Regions from separate parts of the Streptomyces sp. NPDC001903 genome, predicted to be linked through region 3. Evidence: riboswitches for the same ligand, from Rfam matches in the RefSeq annotation. Region 3 holds a riboswitch; each other region holds the start of a gene.
What was found. Region 3 has a riboswitch for cyclic di-AMP ahead of ACFYZS_RS18510 (M23 family metallopeptidase). Riboswitches for the same ligand answer to the same signal wherever they lie in the genome.
Positions count from the first base shown of each region.

Region 1: another riboswitch for cyclic di-AMP. It lies ahead of ACFYZS_RS29230 (transglycosylase family protein); the one in region 3 lies ahead of ACFYZS_RS18510 (M23 family metallopeptidase).
Region 2: another riboswitch for cyclic di-AMP. It lies ahead of ACFYZS_RS20290 (peptidoglycan DD-metalloendopeptidase family protein); the one in region 3 lies ahead of ACFYZS_RS18510 (M23 family metallopeptidase).

Region 1 is NZ_JBIASZ010000015.1:136,046-140,910, forward strand. Features, by position in the region: gene ACFYZS_RS29220 (cytochrome P450) at 36-1,310, shown strand; gene ACFYZS_RS29225 (transglycosylase family protein) at 1,413-2,450, shown strand; cyclic di-AMP (ydaO/yuaA leader) riboswitch at 2,733-2,903, shown strand; gene ACFYZS_RS29230 (transglycosylase family protein) at 2,906-3,601, shown strand; gene eno (phosphopyruvate hydratase) at 3,868-4,865, shown strand, end outside.
Region 2 is NZ_JBIASZ010000008.1:286,233-291,097, forward strand. Features, by position in the region: gene ACFYZS_RS20285 (tyrosine-protein phosphatase) at 1-739, opposite strand, end outside; cyclic di-AMP (ydaO/yuaA leader) riboswitch at 1,018-1,226, shown strand; gene ACFYZS_RS20290 (peptidoglycan DD-metalloendopeptidase family protein) at 1,231-2,220, shown strand; gene ACFYZS_RS20295 (SGNH/GDSL hydrolase family protein) at 2,387-3,172, shown strand; gene ACFYZS_RS20300 (MBL fold metallo-hydrolase) at 3,351-4,550, shown strand; gene ACFYZS_RS20305 (sensor histidine kinase) at 4,821-4,865, shown strand, end outside.
Region 3 is NZ_JBIASZ010000007.1:249,134-253,998, reverse strand. Features, by position in the region: gene ACFYZS_RS18520 (M16 family metallopeptidase) at 231-1,580, shown strand; gene ACFYZS_RS18515 (M16 family metallopeptidase) at 1,601-2,968, shown strand; cyclic di-AMP (ydaO/yuaA leader) riboswitch at 3,153-3,312, shown strand; gene ACFYZS_RS18510 (M23 family metallopeptidase) at 3,325-4,119, shown strand; gene ACFYZS_RS18505 (GntR family transcriptional regulator) at 4,298-4,865, shown strand, end outside.

The DNA of each region.
Region 1 (4,865 bases), on a different contig from region 3:
GGGATGGCGGCGGGGGCGCGGGATACGGTCAGCGGGTGCATGAGCCGACCTCCGCAGCCCCCGAAGACAGCACTCCTCCCCAGGGCCCGACCCTGTTCGACTGGGAGTTCGCGACCGATCCGTACCCGGCGTACGCCTGGCTGCGCGAGCACTCCCCGGTGCACCGCACCAAGCTGCCGAGCGGGGTGGAGGCCTGGCTGGTCACCCGGTACGCGGACGCCCGCCAGGCCCTCGCCGACCAGCGCCTGAGCAAGAATCCGGCGCACCACGCGGAGCCGGCGCACGCCAAGGGCAAGACCGGGATCCCGGGGGAGCGCAAGGCGGAGCTGATGACGCACCTGCTCAACATCGACCCGCCGGACCACACGCGGCTGCGGCGGCTGGTGTCGAAGGCGTTCACCCCGCGCAGGGTGGCCGAGTTCACCCCGCGGGTGCAGGAGCTGACCGACCACCTCATCGAGCAGTTCGCGAGCAGGGGGGAAGCGGACCTCATCCACGAGTTCGCCTTCCCCCTCCCCATCTACGCCATCTGCGAGATGCTCGGCGTACCGCGCGAGGACCAGGACGACTTCCGCGACTGGGCCGGGATGATGATCCGGCACGGCGGCGGCCCGCGCGGCGGGGTGGCCCGTTCCGTGAAGCAGATGCGGACCTATCTCGGCGAACTCATCCACCGCAAACGGGATGATCTGGGCAATGACCTGATTTCGGACCTGATCCGCGCGAGCGACCACGGGGACCACCTGACGGAGGCCGAGGCCACCGCGATGGCCTTCATCCTGCTGTTCGCCGGATTCGAGACCACGGTCAACCTCATCGGCAACGGCGTCCACTCCCTCTTCATGAACCCCGATCAGCGCACCCGCCTCCAGGACTCCCTCGCCGCCGGGGAGAGCGGCCTGCTGGAGACCGGCATCGAGGAGCTGCTGCGCTACGACGGGCCCGTGGAGCTGGCCACCTGGCGCTTCGCCACCGAGCCGCTGACCCTCGGCGGCCAGGACGTCGCGGCCGGGGATCCGGTGCTCGTCGTCCTCGCCGCGGCCGACCGGGACCCCGAGCGGTTCGCCGATCCGGACACCCTCGACCTCTCCCGCACCGACAACCAGCACCTCGGATACGGGCACGGAATCCACTACTGCCTGGGCGCTCCGCTCGCACGACTTGAAGGACAGACGGCGCTTGCGACTTTGCTGACGCGTCTGCCGGATCTGGAACTCGCTGTTCCGCCCAACGAGCTTCGCTGGCGCGGGGGTCTGATCATGCGTGGCCTGCGCACCCTTCCCGTGAAGTTCACAGCCCGAAACCCCTGAACGCCCACTGACCGTAAGTCAGCCCCGGTCAAGAGTTGTTACTCGCATGCCAAGAACGCTAGGTTCTGCCGTTACCCAGCCGTTATGCGAAAGGTGCAGCTCATGCGTTCCGGGAACGGCCGCCACAGACGCCCCCGCCAGGTACCCGCGATAGTCGTCACCGCCGGGGTCACCGGTTCCGCGTTGGCCCTGCCGCTGCTCGCCGCCACCGGCGCGAGCGCAGCCGAGACCTCCACGTGGGACAAGGTCGCCGAGTGCGAGAGCGGCGGCTCCTGGAGCGCCAACTCCGGCAGCGGTGCCTACGGCGGACTTTCGTTCACGCAGGAGCAGTGGAACGCCTCGGGCGGCCTCGAGTTCGCCGAGCGCCCCGACCTCGCCAGCCGCTCGCAGCAGATCGCCGTCGCCGAGCGCGTGCTGGGCACGCAGGGCGCCCAGGCGTTCGGGCACTGCTCCGAGTCGGCCGGACTGACCCAGCAGGGCCCCGCGGCGACCGTGGACCCGGGCCTGCCCGGCACGCTCACCCCGATCGCTCCGAGCGCCTCGCGCCCCGACGCGTCGATCCCGGCCGGCGGCTCCGGCGCGAAGGCGCGGGACTTCGGCGCCCCGACCCCGGCCCCGGCCCCGGACTTCACGATTCCGCCGGCGCCGCTCGCACCGAACAGCGGACTGCCCGTCATGCCCGACCCGGACGCGCCGTCCACCTCGCCGACCGCGCCGGTGCTCCCGGGCACCCCCGGCACCCCGACGGCCCCGGGCACCCCGACCGCGCCCGGCGACCCGACGGCCCCGGGCACCCCGACCGCGCCCGGCAGCCCGACGGACCCCACCGCTCCGGTCGACCCGAGCGCCCCCACCGCCCCCGCGGCCCCGGGCACCCCGGGTGCCAGCACCGACCCGGCCGGCATCCCGGACACCACCGGCACCGGCAAGCACCGTGGTACGCCCGCTCTTGAGGCGCCCGCCAGATCTGATGCGGCGTCGGATCCCTCGTACACGGTCCAGGCGGGCGACAGTCTGGCCACGATCGCGTCTGCCAAGGGGGTCAAGGGCGGCTGGAACGCGCTCTACCAGGCCAACGAGCAGGTCATCGGTGATGACGCCGATCTGATCAAGCCCGGTCAAAATCTGGATCTAAGTTAGAAATAGCGGCACTTCGGGCACCCGGAAAAGGCTGAATGTCCGTTATCTGCAAGTGAGACATGTGTCTCTTCCGGTCAACTGGCGTGTCCCGCCCGGAGCCTTCCGCAAACCCCGCCCTCACCTGCGCAAACGCCCGTACGGAGGGCGCAAGTAGGGCCCGTTTCTCCCCGGTGTTCCTCGTTGAACATCGGGGAGAGACCTGTCTACCTTCTGAGTCGCCCGCCACCGCGGGCTCCTTCGACCGCATCGCCGAATCCTGCCGGCGGACGGGGGGAACAGTCGTCGCGTCAAGCGCCGAAGGCAGGAGCGGGGGAACCAAGGTAGGCGCCGGGACCGGCCGTTGAGAGACGGCCAGGAAACGGCTAGGGGTTAAGTCGTGCGCCACGTCGCACGGCCGGGCACTCATCAGCCCGAACCCGACAGCTCACCTCGCAGGCGTCGGTGAGGAGAACTCCATGCTGATTTCCGGCAAGGGCAAGCACCGCCGCGCCTCCAAGGCCGCTCGCATCGTCACGCTCGCCGGTGTCACCGGTGTCGCCGTCGCCGCCCCCCTGATGGCGGCCGGCTCCGCCTCCGCCGCCACGGCCGGCGAGTGGGACCGCGTCGCGCAGTGCGAGTCCGGCGGCAACTGGTCCATCAACACGGGCAACGGCTACTACGGCGGCCTGCAGTTCTCGTCCTCGACGTGGGCCGCGTACGGCGGCAAGGCGTACGCCGCGCAGGCCAACCAGGCCTCCAAGTCGCAGCAGATAGCCATCGCCGAGAAGGTCCTCAAGGGCCAGGGCAAGGGCGCCTGGCCGGTCTGCGGCAAGGGCCTCTCCAACTCCTCTTACACCGGTGGTGGCGCGACCGACACCCCGAAGAAGACGGAGACGAAGACCGAGACCAAGAAGACCCAGCCGAAGAAGACCGAGCCGAAGAAGGAGACCAAGCGCGAGACCCCCGCGCCGGTCACCCGCTCCGAGCGCTCCGAGGCCCCGGTCGTGAAGACCGGCAACGGCTCGTACGAGGTCAAGTCCGGCGACACCCTGGGCACCATCGCCGAGGCCAACGGCGTCAAGGGCGGCTGGGAGAAGCTCTTCGAGCTCAACAAGGACATCGTCTCGGACGCCGACCTGATCTTCCCGGGTCAGATGCTGAAGCTCAGCTGAATCCCGCAGTGACAACCCGCGGCCGCCCGTGCGGCGCCGCGGCAGCCCGACCGCCCGGCGCGTCTTCCCCTCACGCGCCGGGCGGCGGCATGTCTGCCGGCAGTCGGGAGCCCTATGTACCGGAAGGCGGGTATTCGGGCCCTTTTTCGTCCCAGGGGGCGGGCGGTCGGCTGGCCGAGTGCCCGGAGCCGGTTAGGCTCTAGTCGGCGGGGCCATCCCACGGCCCGACATGCCACCGCACACCCAGCGTCACATCCCAGAAGGAGATGCTCGTGCCGTCCATCGACGTCGTCGTAGCCCGGGAAATCCTGGACTCCCGAGGCAACCCCACGGTCGAGGTCGAGGTGGGCCTCGACGATGGCAGCACCGGCCGTGCTGCAGTTCCGTCCGGCGCCTCCACCGGTGCCTTCGAGGCCATTGAGCTCCGCGACGGTGACCCCAACCGTTACATGGGCAAGGGTGTCGAGAAGGCCGTCCTCGCGGTCATCGAGCAGATCGGCCCGGAGCTCGTCGGCTACGACGCCACCGAGCAGCGCCTGATCGACCAGGCCATGTTCGACCTGGACGCCACCGACAACAAGGGCTCGCTCGGCGCCAACGCCATCCTCGGCGTCTCCCTCGCCGTCGCGCACGCCGCGTCCGAGGCCTCGGACCTCCCGCTCTTCCGCTACCTCGGCGGCCCGAACGCGCACCTGCTGCCCGTTCCGATGATGAACATCCTCAACGGCGGGTCGCACGCCGACTCCAACGTGGACATCCAGGAGTTCATGATCGCCCCGATCGGCGCGGAGTCCTTCTCCGAGGCGCTGCGCTGGGGTGCCGAGGTCTACCACACCCTCAAGAAGGTCCTGCACACCAAGGGCCTCTCCACCGGCCTGGGCGACGAGGGCGGCTTCGCCCCGAACCTGGAGTCCAACCGCGCCGCGCTCGACCTCATCGTCGAGGCCATCAAGCAGGCCGGCTACACCCCGGGCAAGGACATCGCGCTCGCGCTCGACGTCGCCGCGTCCGAGTTCTACAAGGACGGCAAGTACGAGTTCGAGGGCCAGTCCCGCTCGGCCGCCGAGATGACCGAGTACTACGAGGAGCTCGTCTCCGCGTACCCGCTCGTGTCCATCGAGGACCCGCTGTACGAGGACGACTGGGCCGGCTGGAAGGTCATCACCGACCGCCTCGGCGCGAAGGTGCAGATCGTCGGCGACGACCTCTTCGTCACCAACCCCGAGCGCCTGGCCCGCGGCATCGAGGAGGGCTCCGCGAACGC
Region 2 (4,865 bases), on a different contig from region 3:
CGCCCCAGTGTCCGTCGATGGCGTCGAAGGCGGTCGTCAGGTACTCGGCGCGGGCGTCGAAGAGCGGCGCGAGCAGCTCCATCACCTCGGCGGAGCGGGCCTCGGGCACGTCGCTGCCGCGGCGCACGCGGTAGCGGCGGTGCGGGGCGTTGGACTCCAGGTAGTCCGCCACGATCGCCTCGCGCTCGACGCCCAGCGCGAGCAGGGTGACGGCGATCGACAGGCCGGCCCGGTCCTTGCCGGCCGCGCAGTGCATGAGCGCCGGAACGCTGTCCTGCGCGAGGGCGTGCAGGACCCGGCTGTGCTCGGCGGTGCGGTTCTCGATCATCGCGCGGTAGGAGTTGGCCATCCGGGCGGCGGCCTTTCCGTCGCCGAGGAGCCCGCGGAGCTGTTCGACGTCACCGTCGCGGACCATCTTCCAGAATTCCTTGCCGTCGGCCGGATCCGACAGCGGGATGTTGACGTTCCGTACGCCGGGGAGCTCGACGTCGAGCCCCTCCAAAGCGTGGTCGGCGCCGTTGCGGAAGTCGAAGACGGTGTGCAGGCCGAGCGATGCGAGGAATTCTGCATCGGTTTCGGTGGCATGTGCCAGATGTCCGCTACGGAACAGTTTTCCCGGCTTGACCCTGCGCCCGTCGGCGGTCGGGAGGCCGCCCACGTCACGGAAGTTGCGCACTCCGGCGAGCTCGGGCTCCGGTACGGGCTCCGTCCGCGGGGGCCGGGGTATCTGCTGGGTCACGGGAACTCCTCCGCATCGTCATGGTGTGTCCGAATTACACTACTTGGGGCCAACTTGCCATCACCGGAGGCGAGATCGGGCGCGGCCCCGTGAGCCAGATCATACGGTGACCGTGAGTGCCTGATCGTCAAAGTCGAATGGCCCGGCCGGAGGGGTTGTTGGCACCCGGGAATGGACGCAGGGTGACCGGAATTCCGGTGGATTCCCGCTCCTGTGAATCCGTCAGGAAATTCGTGGCTTGTTCGGTGTGGCTCAACTCGATTACCTTCACGATCGATCCGGATGGACCGCCGAATCCTGCCGCCGTCCGGAAACCGCACCCGACTATTCACGCGCGCGGCAGGAGCGGGGGAACCAGGTAGGCCGCTGTTCCCGATCATTCGCATCGGAGCAGCTCGGGGTGAAGCCGTTCATGCTCTGTTCATGTGCGGCCGGACATCTCCAGTCCGAACCCGACAGCTCACCTCGCAGGCGACGGAGAGGAATTCGCCATGCCTGCAAAGGGTAAGCACCGACGTCCCAAGTCCCGTTCCGTGGCGCGCGGCTTCGCCGTCGCGGGCACCGGTGGCGCGGCCCTCGCGCTGCCGCTGCTGGGTGCCGCCGGCGCCCAGGCGGCCGGCGCCCCGGCCGCCGCACCCGCCGCGGCTCCCGTGCAGGCCCCGCAGCTTCCGGCGGCGCTCCAGGCCGCGCCCGCCGCCGCCGAGCAGGGCTCGCCGGCCACGTCGGCCGTCTACACCGTCGTGCCGGGCGACTACCTCTCCAAGATCGCCCAGGAGCGCCACCTCTCGGGCGGCTGGCAGCAGCTGTACGCCGACAACCGCGAGGCCGTCGGCGCCGACCCCTCGCTGATCCACCCCGGGCTGAAGCTGACCCTCGCCGCGAAGGGCGGGGCGGCTCCCGCTCCGGCCAAGGAGGCGGCCCCGGCCCCGGCGAAGAAGTCCTCGGCCTCGGGTGCGGCTTCGGGCTCGGCCTCGCAGGCCAAGGACTCCGCGGACGCCGCCCCGGCCCAGGCCCCCGCCGCCGCGCCCGCCAAGAAGGCCGCCGCCAAGCCCGCGGCCGGTGCGGTCAGCGCCGCCGGCTTCGTCGCCCCCGTCGGCGGCGGCGGGATCTCCACCCAGTACAAGACCCCCGGCGCCATGTGGTCCAGCGGCTACCACACCGGTGTCGACTTCATCGCGAGCTCCGGCACCACCGTCCGCGCCGTCGGCGCGGGCACCGTGGTCTCCGCCGGCTGGGGCGGCGCGTACGGCAACGAGGTCGTCATCCGGCACGCCGACGGCAAGTACTCCCAGTACGGCCACCTGTCCCAGCTCTCCGTCTCGGTCGGCCAGAGCGTCGCCGGCGGCCAGACCATCGGCCTCTCCGGCTCCACCGGCAACTCCACCGGCCCGCACCTGCACTTCGAGATCCGCACCGGGCCGTCCTACGGCTCGGACATCGACCCGCTGGCCTACCTCCGCTCGAAGGGCGTGAGCATCTGACGGCTCCCGCCGTCGGAGAGGCAGCCGGACACGTGGGGCCGGGACCCGAGGGGGGTCCCGGCCTCACGCGCTGTTATTCCGTACCGACCGGGTGGTATAGATCACGGTCCGTCAACCCCTGCCTACGGTGGCGTAGGTCACGTGCCGGGGTGAAGGATGTGTTCTCGTGGCAGCGACGAAGACGACACTCAAGACCATCGGCTCGTACGCGGCGATCGGGGACAGCTTCACCGAGGGTGTGGGGGACCCGGGGCCCGGGGAGACCTTTCTCGGCTGGGCGGACCGGCTGGCCGTACTCCTGGCCGATCAGCGCGAGGAAAACGAATTCAGGTACGCGAACCTGGCCGTGCGGGGGCGCCTCCTCGACCAGATCGTGGCGGAACAGGTCCCCCGGGCCAAGGAGCTCGCACCGGACCTGGTGAGCTTCTGCGCGGGCGGAAACGACATCATCCGGCCCGGCAGCGACCCGGACGCCGTGGCGGAGCGCTTCGAGGCGGCGGTCGCCGACCTCACCGGAGCCGTCGGCCGGGTCATGATCACCACGGGCTTCGACACCCGCGGCGTTCCGGTCCTCAAGCACCTGCGGGGCAAGGTGGCGACGTACAGCGCGCACGTGCGCGCCATCGCCGACCGCTACGACTGCCCGGTGCTCGACCTCTGGTCCCTGAAGTCCGTGCAGGACCGGCGGGCTTGGGACGACGACCGGCTGCACCTCTCGCCCGAGGGGCACACCCGGGTCGCGCTGCGCGCCGCCCAGGTGCTGGGGCTGGAGGTGCCGGCCGACCCCGACCAGCCGTGGCCGCCGCAGCAGCCGCGCGGCTCGGTGGACGTGACCCGGGACAACATCCAGTGGGCGCGGGAGTACCTGGTGCCGTGGATCGGGCGCCGGCTGCGCGGGGAGTCCTCCGGGGACCACGTCGAGGCGAAGCGGCCGGACCTGCTGCCGCTGTAGGTCCCGGCGGGGGACGTGGCGGACGCGAGGGAAGAAGGGGGGCGGGGGGAGGGAAGGGGAGCGGGCGAGAACGGGGGCGCGCGGCGGAATCCTTCGGGGCCGGTGCGCGTTGGCATGGTGGTAGACCGGTATTCCCTACGGCCTCACGACCATCCGCCCCACCCTCCCAGGAGGCGCTTTGACCGGCTCCCGTCCCCTGCGTCCCCGGCTGCGCGCCCTGCGGCCCGAAGCCTTCGGCGCGGATCCGTCCGGCGCCCGCCTGGAGCGGATCCGGCGCTCGCCGAACTTCGCCGACGGCGTCTTCCAGAACCCGGTCGGGGCCCGGACCAGGCCCTCCGGCTCCATGACGGAGTTCGCCAAGATCTACTTCCACAAGGAGCAGCGGACCCGGCGCAATCCGGGTGCGCCGATCCCGGTGTATCCGACGACGCTCGCCGAGCTGGCGAAGCCGCCGGTGAGCGGGTTGCGCCTGACCTGGATGGGGCACTCGGGCGTGCTCGCGGAGATCGACGGACGGCGGGTCCTGTTCGACCCGGTGTGGGGCGAGCGGTGCTCCCCGTTCCCGTTCGCCGGGCCCAAGCGGCTGCACCCCGTGCCCGTACCGCTGGCCTCGCTCGGGTCGGTCGACGTCGTGGTGATCTCGCACGACCACTACGACCACCTCGACCTGCCGACGATCAAGGAGCTGGCCGGGACGGACACCGTCTTCGCCGTCCCGCTCGGCGTCGGCGCGCACCTGGAGCGCTGGGGCGTGTCGCCGGACCGGCTGCGCGAGCTCGACTGGAACGAGGCCACCGAGGTCGCGGGGCTCACGCTGACGGCGACCCCGGCGCGGCACTTCTGCGGGCGCGGACTGCGCAACCAGCAGAACACCCTCTGGGCCTCGTGGGTCGTCGCGGGCGACGAGCACCGGATCTTCCACAGCGGTGACACGGGGTACTTCCCCGGGTTCGCGGAGATCGGCGCTGCGCACGGCCCCTTCGACGCGACGATGATCCAGATCGGCGCGTACTCGGAGTACTGGCCCGACATCCACATGACTCCCGAGGAGGGCATGCGGGCCCACCTCGACCTGCAGGGCGGGATCCCGCACGGCACGATGCTGCCGATCCACTGGGGCACCTTCAACCTGGCCCTGCACCCCTGGGACGAGCCGGGCGAGGGCACCGTCGCCGCCGCCGAGGCCACCGGGGCGGCGATCGCGCTGCCGATCCCGGGCCAGCCGTTCGAGCCGGGCGACGCGGACGCCCCGAGCGAGGCCTGGTGGCGCCCGTTCGTGGCCTCTGCCGCGCCCGTACCGGCGAGTCCGGCCCGGCCGGTCGCGACGGCGCGTCCGCCGGCCGCGGCGCACGAGGAACCGGAGGCGGTCGGCTCGTAGCAGGCGGTCGCGGGGGCGGGAGCGGGGCGCGCGCGGCGGACCACCGCACGGGGTTGTGCGTCCCGTCCGGTCGTCGCGAACGTGCGCCCCCGGCGGATTCGGGCTGTCGTACGAGCGCTCCATCGGGAGCGGGAAGCACCCCGGTGAAGTTCCCCAACTGGCTGTCAGGGGCGGGATCCTGCGGTCTAGCGTGGGTATCCGGTGATCAACACCGTGATCCACACCGGGCCCCGGACAGCTGGGGGCCCGGGCCCCACGTAGAGGACGCCGATGTCCGGACTCCGCGCCGCCCGCCACGCCCCGTCGAGACACGCC
Region 3 (4,865 bases):
AAGAAAGAAAGTGTGCTGGGGTCTGGCGGGTGGTCTGATCGGCGTTGACGGGGTTGTCGCGGACCATTGTGGCCCGAGGCACCGACAACGCCGACTCCGACCCTGGGGTCACCCCCGGACGGAGGCGTGGGCGAGTGTGGGTCGGGAACTTCTCCGGTGCCCGACGCGCTTGCATACAGTGGCAGGTCTGACGGAAAAATCTGCATCGCGATCGAAGGGACCACATGCCCATGGGTCACACGGCCACAGCCCAGGCCGGCTCCGGCGGCCTGACAGCGACCGAGCACCGGCTGGCCAACGGCCTGCGCGTGGTGCTCTCCGAGGATCACCTGACCCCGGTCGCCGCGGTCTGCCTCTGGTACGACGTGGGCTCGCGCCACGAAGTCAAGGGGCGGACCGGCCTGGCTCACCTCTTCGAGCACCTGATGTTCCAGGGTTCGGCGAGCGTACCCGGCAACGGGCACTTCGAGCTGGTCCAGGGGGCGGGCGGTTCGCTCAACGGCACCACCAGCTTCGAGCGCACCAACTACTTCGAGACGATGCCGGCCCACCAGCTGGAGCTCGCGCTCTGGCTGGAAGCCGACCGCATGGGCTCGCTGCTGGCCGCCCTGGACGACGAGTCCATGGAGAACCAGCGCGACGTCGTCAAGAACGAGCGCCGCCAGCGGTACGACAACGTCCCGTACGGCACGGCCTTCGAGAAGCTGACCGCCCTCGCCTACCCCGAGGGCCACCCGTACCACCACACCCCGATCGGCTCCATGGCCGACCTGGACGCGGCCTCCCTGGAGGACGCCCGCGCCTTCTTCCGTACGTACTACGCGCCCAACAACGCGGTGCTGTCGGTCGTCGGCGACATCGACCCCGAGCAGACGCTCGCCTGGGTCGAGAAGTACTTCGGCTCCATCCCCGGCCACGACGGCAAGCAGCCGCCGCGCGACGGCACGCTGCCCGAGATCATGGGCGGCGAGCTCCGCGAGGAGATCGTCGAGGAGGTCCCGGCCCGCGCGCTGATGGCCGCCTACCGGCTCCCGCACGACGGCACCCGCGAGTGCGACGCCGCCGACGTGGCGCTGACCGTCCTGGGCGGCGGCGAGTCCTCCCGGCTCCACAACCGCCTGGTACGCCGCGACCAGAGCGCCGTCGCGGCCGGATTCGGCATGCTGCGACTCGCCGGGGCGCCCTCGCTGGGCTGGCTGGACGTGAAGACCTCCAGCGGGGTCGAGGTGCCCGCCATCGAGGCGGCGGTCGACGAGGAGCTCGCGCGGTTCGCCGCCGAGGGCCCGACCGCCGAGGAGATGGAGCGCGCCCAGGCGCAGCTGGAGCGCGAGTGGCTGGACCGGCTGAGCACGGTGGCCGGGCGCGCCGACGAACTGTGCCGCTTCGCGGTGCTGTTCGGCGACCCGCAGCTGGCGCTCAGCGCGGTCGGGCGCGTCCTCGACATCACCGCCGAGGAGGTGCAGGTCGTGGCCGCGGCCCGACTGCGCCCCGACAACCGCGCGGTGCTGGTGTACGAGCCGCTCCCGGCAGAAGCCGGCGAGAACGGTGAGAGCGACGAGAACGAAGGGGCGGAGCAGTGAGCGACACCGCAGCCGTCACGATGACCTTCCACCCGCGGCCCCAGGCGGGCGAGGCCCGGCCGTGGGCCTTCCCGGCCCCCGAGCGCGGCTCGCTGCCCAACGGCCTGACCGTGCTGCGCTGCCACCGGCCCGGGCAGCAGGTCGTCGCCGTCGAGGTCAACCTCGCCGCCCCGCTGGACGCCGAGCCCCAGGGGCTGGACGGCGTGGCGACCATCATGGCCCGCGCGCTGTCCGAGGGCACCGACAAGCACTCCGCCGAGGAGTTCGCGGCGGAGCTGGAGCGCTGCGGCGCCACGCTCGACGCGCACGCGGACCACCCGGGCCTGCGGGTCTCCCTGGAGGTCCCGGCCTCCCGCCTGCACAAGGCGCTCGGCCTGGTCGCCGAGGCGCTGCGCGCGCCGGCCTTCGCCGACAGCGAGGTCGACCGCCTGGTGCGCAACCGGCTCGACGAGATCCCGCACGAGCTGGCCAACCCGCAGCGCCGGGCCGCCAAGGAGCTCTCCCGGCAGCTCTTCCCGCCGACCCTGCGGATGTCCCGGCCGCGCCAGGGCACCGAGGAGACGGTCGCCCGGATCGACTCCGCGGCCGTACGCGCCTTCTACGAGGCCCACGTACGCCCCGCCACCGCCACCGCGGTGGTCGTCGGCGACCTGACCGGCATCGACCTGGACGCGGTCCTCGCGGACACCCTGGGCGCCTGGACCGGCGACTTCGCCGAGCCGCTCCCGGTCCCGCCGGTCACCGCCGACGACACCGGCCGCGTGGTCATCGTGGACCGGCCCGGCGCGGTCCAGACGCAGCTGCTCATCGGCCGGATCGGGCCGGACCGGCACGAGCGGGTCTGGGCGGCGCAGGTGCTCGGCACGTACTGCCTGGGCGGCACGCTCACCTCGCGCCTGGACAAGGTGCTGCGCGAGGAGAAGGGCTACACGTACGGCGTGCGCGCCTTCGGCCAGGTGCTGCGCTCCACGGCTGACGGCAAGGGCGCCTCGATGCTCGCCATCAGCGGCTCGGTGGACACCCCCAACACCGGCCCGGCGCTCGACGACCTCTGGAAGGTGCTGCGCACCCTCGCGGAGGGCGGCCTGACCGACGCCGAACGGGACGTGGCGGTGCAGAACTTGGTGGGCGTGGCCCCGCTGAAGTTCGAGACGGCCGCAGCCGTCGCCGGGACGCTCGCCGACCAGGTCGAGCAGGAGCTCCCGGACGACTACCAGGCGCAGTTGTACGCGCAGCTGGCCCAAACGGGCACGGTGGAGGCGACGTCGGCCGTCCTGGCCGCCTTCCCGGTGGACCGCCTGGTCACGGTCCTGGTGGGCGACGCCGCGCAGATCGAGGAGCCGGTTCGGGCGCTCGGGATCGGTGAGGTCACCGTCGTCACCAACTGACGGACGTTCCAAGGGGCTCCGGCGGCTTGTCCGTCGGGGCCCCTTTTGTCCGTTTCGTGGAGAGGTTGCTTGTATGGGGTGTGGCGTATGCAACAAAAACGCGTGTCTGTTTGGCGATTGACTGATGATCCGCCTAGCGTCGGCCGTGCTGTCCGTCAGTTGTACGCGCCGCATCCGCGGCACCGGGCAGCGATCGCCGAGTCCCCGTCAGGCGCGAGCCTGGGGAGCCGGGGACCCACATGTGTCCCTGGGGTGAATCGGACCGCCTCGTCAGAGGGGGCCCGTAGGAGACCTTCCTGCTCCGAACCCGTCAGCTAACCCGGTAGGCGAGAAGGAAGGAAAGGATCAGCCCCTTCATGGCGTTTGGCAGTCGTGCCGCCGGTAAGCACCGTGGTTCCAGTCGTCTGAGCCGCAAGACCGCCGGTTACGCCGGCATAGCCGCCCTCGCCACCACCGGTGTCGTCGGCTCCCTCGCAGGCCCGGCGTTCGCCGCGTCGGACAAGGCCCCCTCCATGGAGGACACCGGCCTGAACGCCGTCGTGACGGCCGAGGACCTCCCGGGGCAGATCGAGGCCCAGGCCGATGCCCAGGAGCACGCGGCCGAGGCCGCGGCCCTCAAGGCGAAGGCAGAGGCCGACGCCAAGGCGCGCGCCGCCGAGGCCCGGCAGAAGGCCGAGGAGAAGGCGAAGGCCGAGCGCGAGGCCGCCGAGCGCGCCGCCCGCGAGGAGGAGCGCAAGCGCCTCAACACCTTCGTCGCCCCCGTCGACGAGTCCTACGTCAGCACCCAGTGGCACGCGGGCGGCGGCATGTGGTCCTCCGGCAGCCACACCGGCATCGACTTCCACGCGGCCTCCGGCACCACGGTGCACGCGGTCGGCATCGGCACCGTGGTCGAGGCCGGCTGGGGCGGCGCGTACGGCAACAACGTCGTCATCAAGCACGCCGACGGCACGTACACGCAGTACGGCCACATGTCCTCGCTGAGCGTCTCCGTCGGCGACCAGGTCACCGCCGGCCAGCAGATCGGCCTGTCGGGCTCCACCGGCAACTCCAGCGGCCCGCACCTGCACTTCGAGGCCCGCACCGGCGCCCAGTACGGCTCGGACATCGACCCGGTCGCGTACCTGCGCCAGCACGGCGTCAACGTCTGACCCGCAGCACTCCACCGAAGGCCCCGGCTCCCCGAGCCGGGGCCTTCGTCTTGGCTGTAAACATCTGCTATTCCCGCCCGCACTCGGAATTTAACGCGCAGTGCAATAGAGTCCCCGTACGATCGCGATACGGTCGCGGCAATGGCGTCGGCAGTCGGAAATAGGCGGAGGTCCGGACTTGCGTATTCCTGCGCACGCGGTATGCACGGCAATCCGCGACGACATCGTCTCCGGGGTCTTCGAGCCGGGCGCCCGGCTGACCGAGGAACTGCTGGCCCGCCGGTACGGGGTCTCCCGCGTCCCCGTCCGCGAGGCGCTGCGGACCCTGGAGTCGGAGGGCTTCGTCACCACCCGGCGGCACGCGGGCGCCTGCGTCGCCGAGCCCACCGAGCAGGAGGCGGCCGACCTCCTGGAGTTGCGGCTGCTGCTGGAGCCGCTGGCGGCCGCCCGCGCGGCCCGGCGGCGCACCGAGGGCCACCTCAAGGTGCTGCGCGGGCTGGTCAGGCTGGGCCAGGAGCGGGCCAGGCGGGGCCAGGGGGAGGATCTGCGGTCCCTGGGCGGCTGGTTCCACGAGACCCTCGCCCAGGCCTCCGGCAGCCCCGGGCTGATCGCGCTGCTCACGCAGATGCGGCACAAGGTCGCCTGGATGTACACCGTGGAGGCGCCGGCCCGGCCCGTGGACTCGTGGGCGGAGCACGGCGCGATCGTGGACGCGGTCGCGCGCGGGGACGCCGAGCGGGCCCGGG